DNA from 3 places in the Paenibacillus glycanilyticus genome. Region 1 is predicted to be linked to each of the others. Evidence: riboswitches for the same ligand, from Rfam matches in the RefSeq annotation. Region 1 holds a riboswitch; each other region holds the start of a gene.
What was found. Region 1 has a riboswitch for ZMP and ZTP ahead of ACR9FF_RS03435 (DJ-1/PfpI family protein). Riboswitches for the same ligand answer to the same signal wherever they lie in the genome.
Positions count from the first base shown of each region.

Region 1 (5,646 bases):
GCGAAATTCTCGTAAGCCCACTTGATATGATCCTTGCTTTCGTATTTACGATAAGTGCATTCAATGGCCATGATGAGATCGAGATAGAAATCGTACAACACGCGTCTTCTCTGCTCGGACTCGGTTAAGCCGTTAATGCCGTACCCCTCGCAGAACGCGCCTAAAGTACTCTTCGCGAAGCGGCCGAAATAAAATTCGCTGAGCGGATCGCCCCAGAAGGCGCGCTCGAAGTCGATCAGCCCGGAGATTCTGCCTTCATGGACAAACACGTTACCATCCCACAAATCCCAATGGATAAGCGAAGCTTCCTTAACTACTCCCAACAGTTCTCTGTAGCGAAGCACTTCCTTCTCGATTTCCGTATAGGACACCGGCAGCTCGACGCCTGCATCCTTGCCGTCGGCCAGCACATCCGCCATCATACCCTCAAACGCTTCCGCCCAGTTATCCTTCCTGCGGCCCTCCGGTTGAAGCGACCCAAAGAAGCTGTTCTTATAGGCATTAATGGAACGGCTGTAGCCGCCAAGCTCGCGTGCGATGGCCTCCCGCTCCTCCAATGAGAGAGAGTCCCTTATTTTATTCATTGCCGTTCCTTCTACATACTCCATAAAAAAATACTCCGCCGGGATGATCGAACAAGCAGCATCGTACGCATAGACGCGCGGAACAGGAAGTCCTGGCGTGTCCGCGACGAGGCGCATGGCTTCTACTTCCGTCCGCATCATGTTCTTCTCGTAACGCATGACCAGCTTATCCGCGGAAGGCGCAATCTTCAGGACAGTCTTTCGTCCATCCCCCAGCACAATCGAGTAAGCCATGTTTGCCCAACCGTCCGTTAGCTCGCTAACCGAAATATAAGCCTGTCCAAAAGTCTCCCGTACGATCGTTTCGATCTCCTTGTCATTCAACCTGTACTTGTTCGCATTTTCCATTGCGCCTGACAACCTCCGGATCTTGGAATCGGGCTTAGCTTAGCGGTGAACCTTGTACACGCCCGCTTTGCTTAAGCGGCGAATAAGCTGTACTTCTTCGTCCGTCAACGGTGGAATATCCGCGGCAGAGATATTTTGCAGAAGCTGCTCGCGGGAGCTTGCACCCGGAATCGCCACAGCTACTGCCGGATGGCTGAGAGAATAACGGATCGCAAGCTGCGACAGGCTCCGTCCTTCCGATGTCAGCTGCTCCAATTGCCTGCGAAGCTCAAGAAGCTCATCGAGTTCATAGTCCAGCACGCCTTTGGACGGCTGGCGGTTTGCCGCAAGCGCGCCGCTTGCAACAGGCCCACGCGCGATCAGGCTTAGCCCCTTTTCTTCCAGCAACGGGAGCACCGTTTCCTCTGCCCGCCGGTCCACGATGCTATACTGATTCATAACGCTAACGATGGAAGACCGCGAAGCATACTCCCGAATGACATTCGGACGGATCGAGGAAATGCCGTATTCCCGGATTACGCCCTCCCGCTTCAATTGCTCGAACGCTTCGATCGTCTCGTCAATCGGATCCTCGATCGTCCCGCCGTGCAGCTGGTACAGATCGATGTAGTCCGTCCCCAGCCGTCTAAGGCTGTCTTTCACGGCGGATAAAATATAAGCCTTCGAAGGATCCCAAGCCCAGCCCTCCTGTCCGGCTATTCTCCGGTTGCCGACCTTGGTCGCCAGCACCACCTGCTCACGGCGTCCCCGGATGGCCTTGCCGACAAGCTCTTCGTTCCGGCCGCTGTCATACAGATCGGCTGTATCCAGCAGGGTTACTCCCCGCTCCAAGGCTTCATGAACAAGGGAAATGGCCTTTTCTTCATCCGTACCCAGCGACATGCAGCCAAGTCCAATCTCCCCTACGTATAATTCCGAACTGCCCAATTGATTTTTTCTCATAGCAGATTTGCTCCTTCCGTTATCCAGGTTAAAGTTTAAGCGCATTTACTTTCTTCTGCATCCTCCAGCAGCCATACCCCAATACGCCGAACAGGAGCAGATAAAGAACTGTCACCGGCAGGCCTATCGTCCACAACCTGTCGCCGCTGAAGAAGTTCCGCAGATTAACCATATTGGCAAGCATGATTACGAGGTTAACGAGCATCATTACGGCCATAACTCCTTGCAGTCTTTTGTACAGCTGAATCAAGGAGTCGCGGTCCGTATAGAGCCGAGGCTCCTCCCCGGGCTGCCATTCCCTGCGAAAATAATGCCAGAGCGAGCCGTAAGAGCTGACATATTCCCAGCCTGCGTCCTGATACAAATCAATATACTCCTGAAACTTGCTGCTTCCAAGTTTTTGCCCGGTCTGGTAATCCAGTCTGTACGTATACCGGACCGATTCATCCTTCGCGAAGAAGCTGCTTGCCATACTCGCCTTCTTGAAATGCATTCCGTCACGGGACATCTCGTTAAGCCATTGCTCTTCCTTCTCAAAGTTCCAGCTCATCGTCAGCCGGCGCCGCTTAATCAGCTTGTCGCTCATCCGCCTCACCCTTTCTTCGTAATCAGAGCTTGTCGCCCTACGTTCAGAAGCTCTTCCAGTCTTGCGATCTCCGCTTCGACTACCAGCATGCCGTTCTCCGTAATGGCATACATTTTGCGGCGCGAGTCCGCTCCCTCCGGAACGGGATATTGCTCAATCAGCCCTTTGCCCAGCAAGGTATTAAGCGCCGTATATAAAGTTCCTGCACCAAGCTTTACGCGCCCGCCGCTTCTCTTCTCGGTATCCTGCATAATGCCGTATCCATGTGATGGCTCCGTATAGAGAACGATCAGGATATAATAAAACGCCTCGGTAAGCGGCAGCATCTCTTTCATGTCTTATCATCCTTCCCACCACTCGAACTATATCGTCTGTCGATATATCTTATGCTTATATATTAAGTCTCGATATATCGACTGTCAATATATTTTATGGAAAATTTATCAAAACAAATCTCACAAAAAAGAACATGCCGAGAATCTCGACATGCTCTGATAGGTTTCTTTCATCATTGCCAAAGTGCATCAGGAATGCTCTTTTGGCACCCAATCGTATTCCATTAGTTTTGCGGTATGCAAGGCTCTCTCCTCGCCAAGAAGGCGGCTGATGACATAGAGTGACATGTCTATGCCGGCCGAAATGCCGGCGGACATGACGATTTTTCCGTTATCCACATATCTGGCGGTCTCGGAGATTTCGGCGGATGCCGGAGCGACCTGCCTTAACTCCTCGGTTGCAAGACGATTCGTCGTCAGCTTCAGCCCTTCCAGCACTCCCGCCTTCGCAAGGAGCAGCGCACCCGTGCAGACGGATAGCAGCAGCTCCGACTCGTCAGCGCATTTCCTGATCCAATCGGTCAGCACCTTGTTGTGCATTTCCTGACGGGAGCCCCAGCCGCCGGGAATAAGCACGATATCGGGCTTGGGACAGTCGTGAATGGTATAGGCCGGATTGACGCTCAGATTGCCTAAGGCCGTAACGGGACTGTTATTCTCCGCAACGGTGAACACATGGAAATCCTGCCCGCGATTGCTGCCCGTAATAAACACTTCAAACGGTCCCGTAAAGTCCAGCACTTCAACGTTGTCATAGATCAGAATAGCTACATTCCTTCTCTTCTGCATCCGCTTCATCCTCCCCAATAAAAAAGAGCATCGCCTCTCTTCACGAGAAACGATACTCTGCCCAGGCGTACGGCTCATGACATATGTGCTCCCTCGTGGTTCTCCACGTTTACGCCAGTTGCACATACCAGATATTTACTTTTATCATAAACCGGGCATATGCGCGGGGCAAGTTAAATTTTGCGGAAACAAATAAGGACATGCTGACGTCTATGTATCGGAATGTTCAAAGTAAAATTAAGGGCAGGAACAAAGGATAGGTGGCTATGAAGCTAAAAAGATGGCAGATAAGCACCGCATGTATACTGCTGATCTTCGTGATCGCCGGTGTATTGGAATATAAGGGCATCATTTGGCATAACAACCTGTTCGCGTCTAAATACAAGATTCGGGGAATCGATGTGTCCCACTATCAGGGCGAGATTGATTGGGGCAAGGTTGCCGGCAGCGGCAAATGGCGGTTCGTCTATATCAAGGCAACCGAAGGAAAGGATATGACGGATAAGGACTTCAAATCGAATTGGGAGCAAGCCAGAAGCCAAGGGATGAGGACCGGCGCTTATCATTTTTTCACGACGCAGAGCACCGGCGCCCAGCAGGCGGCGCATTTTATCGAAGAGGTACCCAATGAGTCCGCCAATCTCCCGCCTGTTATCGATATCGAGATTGCTCTTGATAAGGATGTCGCCCTCATTCAGCGGGAACTGACCATCCTCTCCAGCCATCTGGAGGAGCATTATAAGCAGAAGCCTATCTTGTATGTCACTTACGATACCTTTAATACCTATATAGCAGGCAGCTTCAAGGATTACGAAATCTGGATCAGGGATATCGTCAAGCATCCGCGTTTACGAGGTGACCGCAGCTGGTTATTCTGGCAATACAACAACCGGGGTCTTATCCCAGGCATCGACTCGTACGTCGATATTAACGTTTTTAACGGAGACTACGAGCAATTTAAGGCAAGGTTTGAGCGCTAAAAAATAGAAGCCGAAACTTCTTGGGAAGCATCGGCTGACGGATTACTTTTCGATTTTATAGGTAAACTTCCACTCGGCCGTATTCCCCGAATACCTGCCGCGGTTCTCCGTCACAACGACCTTCAACGCTTTATTGACGGTTTTTGTGATAGAAGATGCTTTTACCGTATCATTGGCTGAATTGCTATCGGGAATTTTATCCTGCTCTTCGGCATATGCCTTCAGCTTAATGCTGTCCGTCGATTTCAAGCTCAGGGTGATACTTTTGTTTTTTTGTACTTCCTTGCCGTTCACGTAAGCCTTAGTCAACCACTCGTTACCGACATGGTTATTCTCAACCAGCTCCACGCTGACAAGCGTTACTTTGAATTTGGTTGTTTTGTCCGAAGCCGAGACCGGTTGCATAAGCAGCGCAAAAACAGCAGTAACCGCCATAGCTACCTTCAAAAGCTTGCTCAATGCGAATGCCTCCCTCAAATTTTTCTACAGAGAAACTTCTCCGGGACGCATGTTTATCCTGCCTCTTTACTATTTTCGCAATAATTAGACTTATTGCTCCGAGGATAATGCCTCCTCGATGGCCAGTTCCAAATCGGCTGGCTGCGTCGTAGGTTCGAATCGGGCGATAACCTTACCTTCCCGGTTAACAAGGAACTTGGAGAAATTCCACTTTACGCCGTCGCCTTCATACAGGTCCGGATGATTCTGCTGGAGAAAATTCTTCATCCACAGCTCATCGGAATTACCCGCGTCAAAGCCCCCGAAAGGCGCCTGCTCCGTCAAATACTGAAAGAGCGGATGAACGGATTCACCGCGGATCTCTACCTTTTCAAACAGCGAGAAGGTTACTCCGGCATTACGCCGGCAATGCTCTTCCACCTCCGCATTGCTCCCGGGCTCTTTGCCGTTGAACTGATTGCACGGGAAACCCAGTATTTCGAAGCCGTGCATCCAATATTTTTCGTACAAATGCTGCAGGCCTTCGAACTGCTTGGAATAGCCGCATTGGCTTGCTGTGTTTACGATTAGAAGAACCCTGCCGTAAAAAGCAGACAGATGAATAGACTCCCCATTTATCTCAT
Region 1 is NZ_CP195155.1:725,888-731,533, reverse strand. Features, by position in the region: gene ACR9FF_RS03455 (phosphotransferase family protein) at 1-932, opposite strand, end outside; gene ACR9FF_RS03450 (aldo/keto reductase) at 972-1,874, opposite strand; gene ACR9FF_RS03445 (DUF2812 domain-containing protein) at 1,903-2,460, opposite strand; gene ACR9FF_RS03440 (PadR family transcriptional regulator) at 2,466-2,795, opposite strand; gene ACR9FF_RS03435 (DJ-1/PfpI family protein) at 2,985-3,584, opposite strand; ZMP/ZTP riboswitch at 3,637-3,716, opposite strand; gene ACR9FF_RS03430 (glycoside hydrolase family 25 protein) at 3,851-4,564, shown strand; gene ACR9FF_RS03425 (hypothetical protein) at 4,607-5,023, opposite strand; gene ACR9FF_RS03420 (glutathione peroxidase) at 5,114-5,646, opposite strand, start outside.

Region 2 (5,646 bases), 1.2 Mb from region 1:
GCGAAGTTTTTCCTGCTGGAAATCATTGAGCAATTCATCAACTGGCTGAAAAGCCTGTTCTAATGCAAGCTGCCCGCGGCGGTTCTTTCAAGGCGCATAGTCGCCCGGCAAAGGGCCGCCGCTCCGCAATTCAGGTCGTATATGCTATAATGGGGGCAGTTAGACGACGAACGATTACTTTCGAATAGCAGGGATTGAAGGATAGAGATGACAACAACGAAGGTTTGGCGGGTTGCGGAGGCTGCTCCTGCCGATGCGATGGCCGGACAATTGGAGGAAGCGGCGGCGCTGCTGCGGGAAGGAGAGCTGGTTGCCTTTCCGACCGAAACGGTATACGGCCTAGGTGCGGATGCCCGGAACACAAAGGCGGTTGAAGGCATATTCAAGGCAAAAGGCCGACCGTCGGATAATCCTCTTATCGTGCATATCGCGGATGAAAATCAGCTGGCGGAGCTTGCGCTTCCTTATCCGGAGCTTGCGACCCGGCTAATGAAAGAGTTCTGGCCTGGCCCGCTTACGATCGTGCTGCCGGTACGCACAGGCGCGGTATCTCCGCTTGTTACGGCAGGGCTCGCGACCGTCGGCATCCGGATGCCGGATCATCCGGCCGCGCTGGCCCTCATTCGGCAATCCGGCTGTCCGGTAGCCGCTCCCAGCGCGAACCGCTCCGGCCGGCCCAGCCCAACGCTTGCAGCGCATGTGCTGGAGGATCTGGAAGGAAAAATCAGCGGCATCGTAGACGGAGGCGCGACGGGCGTCGGACTGGAATCAACCGTTATTGAGCTGCCGGATTCGAATACCATCCGTATTCTCCGTCCCGGAGGGATTACGGCCGAGCAGCTGCAGAGCGCTGTTCCGGAGGCGGTAATCGATGCTCCAGCGGCAGCGAATCCGGATGTGACGGAGGCGCCGCGCTCGCCGGGCATGAAATATACGCATTATGCGCCGAAAGGCGATCTTCGGATCGTGTTGGGCGAACCGGCGAATGCGGTCCGTTATATTCAGGAGCAACTCAATCATGCCAAAACAACGCCCGTGAAGACCGGTGTTCTCACTTTCGACGAAAGAGCAGCCGCGTATGATGCCGACCTGATCCTCAGTTACGGCAGCGAGCTGCATCCGGAGCAGGCGGCGCATAACCTGTATGCGGCACTCCGCCAATTCGACTCGGAAGGCGTGCAGCGCATATGGGCGGAAGGCTGCTCCGAGGAAGGGATCGGACTTGCTCTGATGAATCGTCTGGCGAAAGCGGCGGGGCATCAAATCGTCCGCGTATAGAGTAGTATGTTTGTCCCCTTGTCCGCATATCTTGGTTAAGAATGGATGTGGACATGGGGGCGATAGCGTGACTGATGCAACTTTGCATGCCGGACAATTCGCGACACTGATCATTATGGCGGTTGCGCTTGGCATGGATGCTTTTTCGTTAGGAATCGGAATCGGGCTGAAGGGGATTCGCCTGCGCGACGTGCTCCGGTTAAGCAGCATTATCGCGTTATTCCATGTGCTGATGCCTCTTGGCGGCATATATGCCGGACATTTTGTCAGCGGACTGCTTGGCCATGTTGCCACGATGGCTGCGGGCGTGCTGCTGCTTTTGCTTGGCGGGCACATGATTTACAGCTCGCTCAAAGGGGAATCGGTCCAGACGATGGACTACCGTTCCTCGATCGGAACGTTTTTGTTTGCGTTCAGCGTCAGTATCGACTCCTTCTCCGTTGGCGTGACACTCGGCATGTTCGAGGCCGATATTTTGCTGACGGTGTTATTGTTTGGGTTTTTCGGCGGGTTAATGTCCGTACTGGGACTGCTGCTTGGGCGCCGGGTCAGCGAAAATCTGGGCGGCTACGGGGAGGCGCTTGGCGGGACGATCTTGCTCATTTTCGGTCTTTTATTTATATTTTAATACATCAATGGAATCAGCCATACCAGAAAGGGGAATGCAGCATGACGCGCATCTTGTTTGTTTGTACCGGCAATACCTGCCGCTCGCCGATGGCGGAAGCCATGCTGAGGACGATGGCGGAGCAGAAGGGGATATCGCTGGAGGTTCGTTCCGCCGGAGTATCTACCATTGACGGACTGCCGATCTCGTCGCATGCGGCAACAACGCTGCGGGGCAAATCGGTCGAGCACCGCGGCTCGTCGCGCGCGTTAAGCGGAGAAGCCGTTGCATGGGCGGATCTCATTCTGACGATGACAGCCGGACACAAACGCGGCTTGCTCAACTATTTCCCTGAAGCCGTGGATAAAGCTTATACGCTCAAGGAATACGTTAACCAGGATACGGCCGTTCAGGCAGACATTGAAGAGCTCGAACGCCTGTATACGGAGATGCATATGAAGCAGGCGCTGGGCCAGCAGCTGTCGACTGCGGAACGTTCCCGTCTTCTGGAGCTGGAGCGCCGGATCCCAAGCTTCGATATTGCCGATCCGTTCGGCGGAACGCTTGGCATGTACGAAAGCTGCGCCAAGGAAATCGAAGAGAGCCTGAAGTCCCTCCTTCAAATGCTTCAAAAGGGATGATATTCCATGCCGGAATTAGGCCCGATTTATGCGTATATTTGATTGATTTTCACGGTTGAATAAGCTATCATGAAGGTAACAAAGACGGTTTCCGATGTAACTGGCGACGGAAGTGGGTAACCACGGTGGAGCATCGGAACATACGGCCGGTCGCCTGGGCAAAGAGCAGCATGCTAGTGATAGCATGTCATGCTCTTTTTTCGTCTTTTTGAGGATTTTAGGTATAATAAGTCCGTATGATTCGACAACTAGCAGGAGGGTTTTGCGTTGAAAATTGCAATTGGTGCAGATCATGCGGGTTACCGTCTGAAAGATGAAATTGTTCCGTTTCTTTTATCGCTTGGTCATGAAATTGAAGACTTGGGCTGCGACTGCAGCCAGTCGGTGGATTATCCCGATTATGCGCTGCCTGTGGCAGACAGAGTGGCCGGCGGTCAGGCTGACCGCGGCATTCTGATTTGCGGCACGGGTATCGGCATGTCAATCGCGGCGAACAAAGTTCCGGGTATCCGCTGCGCGCTGGTGCATGATATGTTTTCGGCACAAGCCACCCGCGAGCATAACGATACAAACGTGCTTGCGATGGGCGAGCGTATTATCGGCCCTGGTCTTGCGCAGGAAATTGTCCGCATCTGGTTGGAAACGCCGTTCTCTGGCGGCGATCGCCACGTTGGGCGTGTCCGGAAAGTGAAGGAAATCGAGCAGCAGTATACGGTTCATCCTTAGGTCCATGCTTTCGAAGCAAGAATTATCATTAACCGCTTAATTAACTGGCCATCGGTGTAATTAATCCTTAAGCGATTCGTGTGATCATTCTTTGTATTCATAGGAGGTATGTACAATGAACAATCAAAAGGAAACCATTACTATTGCAGCCGATGTGGAGACTATTGTAAGGGAACTTGTTGTAGCAGGAGGACTGAGAGCCGGCCAGCTGCTGGTTGTCGGCACCAGCACAAGCGAGGTGCTTGGCCATAAGATCGGAACTTCGGGAACGGTCGAGACGGCCGCCCAGATCTATGCAGGCATTGAAGCGGTCCGGAAGGACGTGGGCTTTTATCCGGTATATCAATGCTGCGAGCATTTGAACCGGGCGCTTGTCCTCCCCCGCGAGGCGGCGGACAAATACGGGCTGGACGAGGTTGCGGCCGTACCCGTTCCGAAGGCAGGCGGTTCAATGGCCGCTTACGCTTTCCGGCATCTGCCTAACGCTTGTCTGGTTGAGACGGTTCAGGCGCATGCGGGCATCGATATCGGCGATACCTTTATCGGCATGCACCTGCGCCGGGTTGCCGTTCCGGTCAGACCGTCCATCCGGTCGATTGGCGCAGCCCATGTTACGATGGCTTTTTCGCGGCCTAAGCTGATTGGCGGAGCACGCGCGGTATACACCTTGGAAGACAGCGGCCTGGCGTCAGAGCAGACGTCAGGAACTTGCGACTAATTATATTTAGGAGGCTTTTCACAATGGAAAACTTACGTAACCAAGATCCTGAAGTATTAAAGGCAATGGGCCTTGAGCTGCAGCGCCAACGCGACAACATCGAACTGATCGCATCCGAGAACATCGTAAGCGAAGCGGTTCTGGAAGCTATGGGTTCGGTCCTGACGAATAAATATGCAGAAGGCTACCCTGGCAAACGTTTCTACGGCGGCTGCGAGCATGTGGACATTGTGGAAGACATCGCACGCGAACGCGCGAAAGAAATTTTTGGCGCCGAGCATGCGAACGTTCAGCCTCACTCCGGCGCGCAAGCGAACATGGCGGTATACCTTGCCGTCCTCAAACCAGGCGACACGGTTCTTGGCATGAACCTGGCACACGGCGGTCACTTGACGCACGGCAGCCCGGTTAACGCATCCGGTCTTCTGTACAACTTCGTTGCTTACGGCGTAGAAGAAGATACGTTTACAATCAACTATGAAGAAGTTCGCAAAGCGGCCTTCAAACACCGTCCTCGTCTGATCGTTGCCGGCGCGAGCGCATACCCGCGCACCATCGATTTCGAGAAGCTTGGCCAAATCGCTCAAGACGTAGGCGCATTGTTCATGGTGGATATGGCTCATATCGCGGGTCTTGTTGCGGCAGGTCTGCATCCGAACCCAGTGCCTCATGCGCACTTTGTTACAACAACAACTCACAAAACGCTCCGCGGTCCTCGCGGCGGCATGATTCTTTGCCGTCAACCTTGGGCAGCGGCAATCGATAAAGCGGTATTCCCTGGTTCGCAAGGCGGTCCTCTGATGCACATTATCGCAGCAAAAGCGGTAGCATTCGGCGAAGCGCTTCAACCATCCTTCAAAGAATACGCGCAAAAAGTAGTCAACAACGCAAAAGTATTGTCCGAGACGCTGATTGCGGAAGGCATCAACATCGTTTCCGGCGGTACTGACAACCACTTGATGCTGATTGACACGCGCAGCCTGAACATCACGGGCCGCGACGCTGAGCACGTTCTTGACTCGATCGGCATTACGGCGAATAAAAATGCGATTCCATTCGATCCAACAAGCCCGTTTGTAACAAGCGGTATCCGTCTTGGCACTCCGGCTGCCACTTCCCGCGGCATGGACGAGAAAGCCATGAAAACAATCGGCGAAATTATCGCAATGACGCTGAAGAGCCCGAAAGACGAAGCGGTATTGGCGAAAGCAACCGGCATGGTCCGCGACCTGACTGCTCAATTCCCGCTTTACCCGAACATGAAATACTAATAGCTATCTTTGCAAAAGAGGCTGTTCCCAAAGGTCCAATCGACCGCTTGGGAACGGCCTCTTTTTTATTTAGATATAGTCAATTCGCTACTCAGATATAGAAGTAATGGAATTGTTCGTTGTTTAATCGTTCTCTATGATTTGAAAGGGGAGCATTCGGAGCGCGATAGCCGTTTCGCCTTGGTGTTATGAATTAAGTTAAAGCGAATGCAGCATGATATATAAGCGGGTTCCACGAAACTACATATCTCGTCAAAATTCGACAATTTCAGAAATGTAATTTCTGGGGCGTGACAAATCAATATAAATTATGTATATTTGTTTATGGTATATTAATTAACATTACTTTTGTACTAATTTGGTCTGAACATTTGTAAAACAGGGCGATTGAACATATGTTCATTG
Region 2 is NZ_CP195155.1:6,301,880-6,307,525, reverse strand. Features, by position in the region: gene spoIIR (stage II sporulation protein R) at 1-63, shown strand, start outside; gene ACR9FF_RS28450 (L-threonylcarbamoyladenylate synthase) at 208-1,278, shown strand; gene ACR9FF_RS28445 (manganese efflux pump MntP) at 1,394-1,906, shown strand; gene ACR9FF_RS28440 (low molecular weight protein arginine phosphatase) at 1,948-2,526, shown strand; ZMP/ZTP riboswitch at 2,613-2,693, shown strand; gene rpiB (ribose 5-phosphate isomerase B) at 2,794-3,252, shown strand; gene ACR9FF_RS28430 (TIGR01440 family protein) at 3,368-3,970, shown strand; gene glyA (serine hydroxymethyltransferase) at 3,994-5,241, shown strand.
Region 2: another riboswitch for ZMP and ZTP. It lies ahead of rpiB (ribose 5-phosphate isomerase B); the one in region 1 lies ahead of ACR9FF_RS03435 (DJ-1/PfpI family protein).

Region 3 (5,646 bases), 280 kb from region 1:
GAGCTCCCCATAAGAACGTTTTTCCGTCAAAGAAGGAAGATGCGCTGCCGTAAGCAACCATATCAACGATATTCTCGTTGTTCGGATCGGAAGTCGCTGTCGCGGCTTGCGTCAGAATGATAATGCCGCCGCCGGAGGAGCCTGCATTAGGTCCAAGCGACCCGGTATCGTCGGCTGCCACGGGCAAGGCGGACGCCCCGCTCGTGTTGACTGCCCCGGACACGAGGTAGTAACCATGGGCCTTGATTGTTCCGGTAAGGGCAGTCCCTTTTCCCGTCGCTGCGGGATTAGTCAATGCCGTATAATCGATAACCCAGCCTTTCAGGCTGATATCGTGGTCCGTACGGTTGTACAGCTCGAAAAATTTATTTTTGTAAACCCCGTTTGCCGTTCCGCTTACGTTCAGCATGCTGAAGACAACATCGCCCGGATTCGCTTTATTCGGATTCACAATCGCAAAATCAACGCCGGTTTTAGCGCTGACCAGCTTGTTCGCCGCTTTGGCGGTCACGTAAATTTTCGCATTGCCGTCCGCATTGGAAAGGCTTGCCGTAAACGAACCGTCCGCTTCGGCTGTTGTCGAACCCGCCGGAGTTGTGCCATCCGCCAAATAGATCGTAACGGCTGAACCGCCAGCTACGGCGGAAGCTGTTCCCGACACGGTCGAGTAGCTCGAATAAGTGATCTTGGCTGCATTCGGCGCGGCAGTTTGTCCGACCGATACGTTCACCTTCGCACTCTCTTCTTTGCCCGTCTCCGTAGCGGTTACCGTCACCGTTCCCGCATGAGTCGGATTGCTGATCGTCAGAGCAAACGAACCGTCCGAGTTAGCGGTCGTATTGCCGAGCGGCGTATTGTCGGCATCGTAAGCTTTCACTTCCGCATTTGCCGGTACCGCTCCGATATCGCCGTTTAGCGTCGCGTAATCGTCCACGAACGTAATTTTGTTAACGACCGGAGGCGTCGTTGCTTGTACGCCGCCATTGCTGCCGTCGCCACCGTCGCCGCCGGAACCGTCAGACGAATCGCCGGCTACAACGATGTTTTCGATCTGACTCGTGCCTCCGCTCCCGAAAGCTTCCGTAGCGGAGTATGTACCCGTACCCGCACGGACGGAGATATTGTCAACGAGCGTCCATCTCAAATAGACCATCGGCTGATTGTCCGCTTGGGAAGGCAACGCTACATTGCTCAGTACGCCTGTCGTCCAATCGTTTTGAACTTTTACGGTACCGCCTGCAACATCATTCCAGGCTGCTCCGTCTAGGCTATATTGAAGCTGGAAGTCTCTTGGCCCTGTCGCTGAACCCCGCTGAACCGAAGATACCTTCAGATTCGTATAACCAGTCGTAACGAGGGAAGTCTGCCAGAATCCCCCTACCGTCCATCCGCTGCCGCTAACAACGGACATGGCAGGAGTAGATTTATCGTTGGAGAATCCCACTGTTGGTGCGGTTGTCGTCAGTTTCTTGTCTTTGTTGACATCAAGCGTAACGCTTTGGTTCGCCGGAAGGTCCACGGCTGCATTTGCACCCGTGCCCGTCCCGTCCCATTTCGCAAGCGTCACCGCCGAAGCTGCGGATGCCATAGGCAAAAGACTGCCCGGCTGCAGCAGCGTGAGAAGCATCATAACGGATAAAACGATGCCGAATACGCGTTTATTTTTTAACGCCGAATAACCCACTTAAAAGCCTCCGTTCAATGAATTCATATTGGAAATAAGTCTTCTAACAGAGGTAGGCCAAGCTGTGATAAAATAAATAGGCTTGCTTATCAACGGCAAATAAACCGCCGATAAGCCGGTTTCTTCAGAAGCCGTGGTCCGTGCGCCCCGCCAAAAGCTATCGGATCGCGGCTATTTGATTCCTATTTATGACTTGCAAGAGAATAGACTCCTTTCCGCAAAATTCTATAAAAATCCCCAAAAAACGAGTTAGCCTTACCTCACCTGCATTATAGCACCGTTAATTTCGACAATTGTCATCGTAATATTAATTTTTTAGCAGTAAACCATCCTGCTTTTTCATATGTTCATTTTTGAAATATTTTCAAGTGAAATTTGTTTCAGCCCTTACAAAAAGAACAGGTATCCGACTTTTCTTTCCTTCAAACTTTTGATACAGTAAGAAAAATAACGTTGTATGCGACTGGCGAAAAAAGTGGAATCAACCACGGGGGAGCATGCAGCTTGGACGTTCCGTTCGCCTGGGAAAAGTATCTGAGGACAGACTCGCGTTTTTCGCGAGCCTTCCGCAGGTACTTTTTTTCGTTCATGAACAAAACGGCATGGAGGGATTGGAATGACGAAGCTCTTGAAAGCGAAGGAAGCAGCAGATCAAGTATACGAAGGAATAAGAACGAAGGTCGAAAAATGGAAGCAGATTGGGGTTCAGCCTCATATGGCGACCATTCTGGTCGAAGGAGATCCCGCATCCGCTTATTATGCCGGGGCCAAGCAAAAAATCGCCGAGAAGCTAGGCGTAGCTTTTACTCTCCACGCGTTCCCGGGAGGAGTTGCGGAAGAAGAGCTCCTTCAGCTTGTTAACCGATTGAACAATGATCCAACCGTTCATGGCATTATGCTGGAGCTGCCCCTGCCCCGGCATCTGTCGGCAAGCACCATTGAGAGGGCGATCTCCCCGTTGAAAGACGTGGACGGAGTTACGCCTGATAACAAGCTTGCTACGGTAACGGGTGACACCGGTCTCTATCCGGCTACCCCCCAATCCTGCATTCGTCTCCTGAAGCATTACGGTTATACGCTTGAAGGCAAGAACGTAACGCTCGTGGGACGCGGCCAGACCGTCGGGCTGCCGCTGTTCCATATGCTTCAGCGCGAGAACGCCACCGTAACCGTCTGTCATTCGCGCACGCCGAATATCGCTTCCCATCTGGGCCATGCCGAAATCGCCTTTGTCGCGGTTGGCCGCCCAAGCGTGGTTACGCAGGAGATGGTTCATCCCAACCTCGTCATTATAGATGCCGGAATCAATGAAACGCCGGAGGGTAAAATGATTGGCGATGTTGCAATCGGCGTTCAATTAAGCGCAGCGGCGGTATCCCCCGTACCTGGCGGGGTCGGAACGTTAACGACGGCTATCCTGTACGAAAATCTGCTGAAGGCTATTGACCTTCAACTCGGGGAGGACAAATAGATGACTGCAACGATTTCGTGGGATGATTCCATCCGTCATTTTCTGGAGCAAGCCGGCAGCGCTAGTCCTACGCCGGGCGGAGGAAGCGTAGCCGCATTAATTGCTGCGCTTGCAGCTTCGATGACTTCAATGGTTGGGAACTTGACTCAAGGTGAGAAGTTCGCCGATATTCAATCTACTATTGTTGAAGTCATAGAGAAGATGCGTCGCTTAACGACAGAATGCGAAGAGCTGCTCCAGGCGGACATCTCTTCTTTTAATGGATACATGGATGCGCTAAAGCTGCCAAAGAGCTCCGATGAAGAGAAACATATACGCAAAACCGCGCTTCGCGAAGCTGCGATTCAAGCGATTGATGTTCCTCTGCGTCTCATTGAGGTGTGCCGGGAAGGCTTGGTATTTACCCGCCGCATTGCGGAGTCTTCCAACAAAAACGTCATCTCCGATCTAGGGATTGGAGCGATTTTGTTCGAAGCTGCAGCCCAGTCTGCATTGCTGACGATCGAGATCAATCTGGCCTCGTTAAAGGACGCGGAGCTAAAGCAGCTCTATTCGGACAAGGTAGTTTCGCTAATGAACGAGATTCAGGAACTGAAAAGCAGCTGCCTTCAAATCACGCGCAATCGCATCCTCGGATAAAAAAACATGAATATTCTATCGCACGAAAAGAAGACGCCCAGGAGAATCCCGGCGTCTTCTTCTATTTTTTTTATTTAGACGGCTTGTCTTTTTTTCCGTTAGACTTTAAGACAACGTCGTAATCGTAAGGCACGCTGCTCACGGTGCCTTCAGGCGCGGCGTAAGTCGTCATCATAATGATACTGCCGTACTTGGAGCTGTGGAGCATGTCGGCAAGCTCGATGCGGCTCGACTCCGACATGTTGATCGGATCAGGTACCCGGATAACCTTAACCTGGTTGCCCTGTTCCTTGTCCTTCTGCTTGTCGTAGTTTTTCATAAGGCCAATGAACTCCACCTGATAATTGACGTATTGGCCAATCGTCTGCTCTAGGCTCTTAAAGCCGGAGGTATCCGTCATCGGATCAATGACGGTCCCGTTCAGCCGTAGATTGGATAAGTACCAGCCTGCTTCGTTGTAGCCCCAGTCCGTCAGGTAACGGAATCCAAGCAGCACCTTCTTGCCGGCATAAGCGGACAGATCAAAGGTCTCCGTCTTCCAGCCTTCGGAGCTGCCCGTGAAGCCCGGCAGATTCGCTGCCGTCTTCGGATAGCCTCCTTCGACCAGATCGCTACGCGTATCCTCGTTGGACAGCGAGGTCCAGGTCTTTCCTCCGTCCTCCGATATTTGCACCACGCCGAAATCCCATTGCTCCTCGATATTATAGCTGGTATCGAAGCTGAGCTCCGGTGTTGCCTGACCGGTCAGATCGAGTTCCCTGATGAGGAAATTGTCTGCCTGGTCGCCTTGATTGCTCCATAGGACCTTCCCTCTTTCGGGATCCTCTACGGATATCCAGTTGGTGCGCAGGAAGTCGAGTCCCTGGAAATAGAGATGATCAATTTTGGAGTCGGGCTTAAGCACCTTGAAGTCTGTTCCCCATGCAGGCGTAACATTGTCCGACTTAACCGAAGAAGCAAAGTCGGGAGCTAGATCAATGGAATTAAACTTGTAGGTGGAGGAATCCCCCTTATAACCGCTGTCGAGCACAACGGCCGTCATGTAGTCGGCATATAAGTCGGCGAATGACTTATTGATTCCCGCTTCGGTCAGCGCAGCTTCCACACCGCTAATACCGGTATTAGGGTTATGGAACAAGGTTCGAATAAACGACTCACCGTAATGATCATAGAGATACAGCTGGAACAGATACGCGTTGCCGTAATCGGAAAGAATCTGGAGATCGGACTGATCGCCCCATAAAGTAAGCGAGTTGCGGAGATTGGATAAAAATTCGTTTACGTGGTCCGTGGAATGGCCGTATCCGACCATGTACTGGGCGAAATCGGACAAGCCCTCATTGATGAAGCTTTCTTCCGCAGGATCGGTATCCCGGTGCAGCAAATGCTGAAACTCATGGGCAAATACGCCTTCATAGAGATAGGGCTTTGCTGCGGATGGTCCGGTTCTGTTAAGCCAATCCAGGCTGTCTATCGTCATCACGTTGCGGTCGGCAAAATCGCTGATTGTCGGGGAGAAATAACCGGCGATATAGCTCGGATAGTTAGGGTCATAGTAGCTTTGATCCTTAATGTTGTCGATCAGAATAACAACGCGCCCGCTGTCATCCTTGTACAAGCCGTTATACCCCTCTTCTCCTTTGCGTTCCGCCGGCGGCGCAAAGTATTCGATTTCTTTCGGATAAATGCGCGTTTCGAATTCGTTCAGCAGGTATTGTACCTGCTCGTCCGTAATTTGAACGGAGCCGTTTCGAGGATCGCCGTCCGGGAATTTGAGGTTGTTCGCTACCCATACCTCGCCGCTCTTCCCGACGGCCCGAAGAGTAAAATTCGTCAAATAATATTGGCCGTT
Region 3 is NZ_CP195155.1:1,004,928-1,010,573, reverse strand. Features, by position in the region: gene ACR9FF_RS04565 (S-layer homology domain-containing protein) at 1-1,684, opposite strand, end outside; ZMP/ZTP riboswitch at 2,134-2,218, shown strand; gene ACR9FF_RS04560 (bifunctional 5,10-methylenetetrahydrofolate dehydrogenase/5,10-methenyltetrahydrofolate cyclohydrolase) at 2,301-3,155, shown strand; gene ACR9FF_RS04555 (cyclodeaminase/cyclohydrolase family protein) at 3,156-3,794, shown strand; gene ACR9FF_RS04550 (choice-of-anchor J domain-containing protein) at 3,865-5,646, opposite strand, start outside.
Region 3: another riboswitch for ZMP and ZTP. It lies ahead of ACR9FF_RS04560 (bifunctional 5,10-methylenetetrahydrofolate dehydrogenase/5,10-methenyltetrahydrofolate cyclohydrolase); the one in region 1 lies ahead of ACR9FF_RS03435 (DJ-1/PfpI family protein).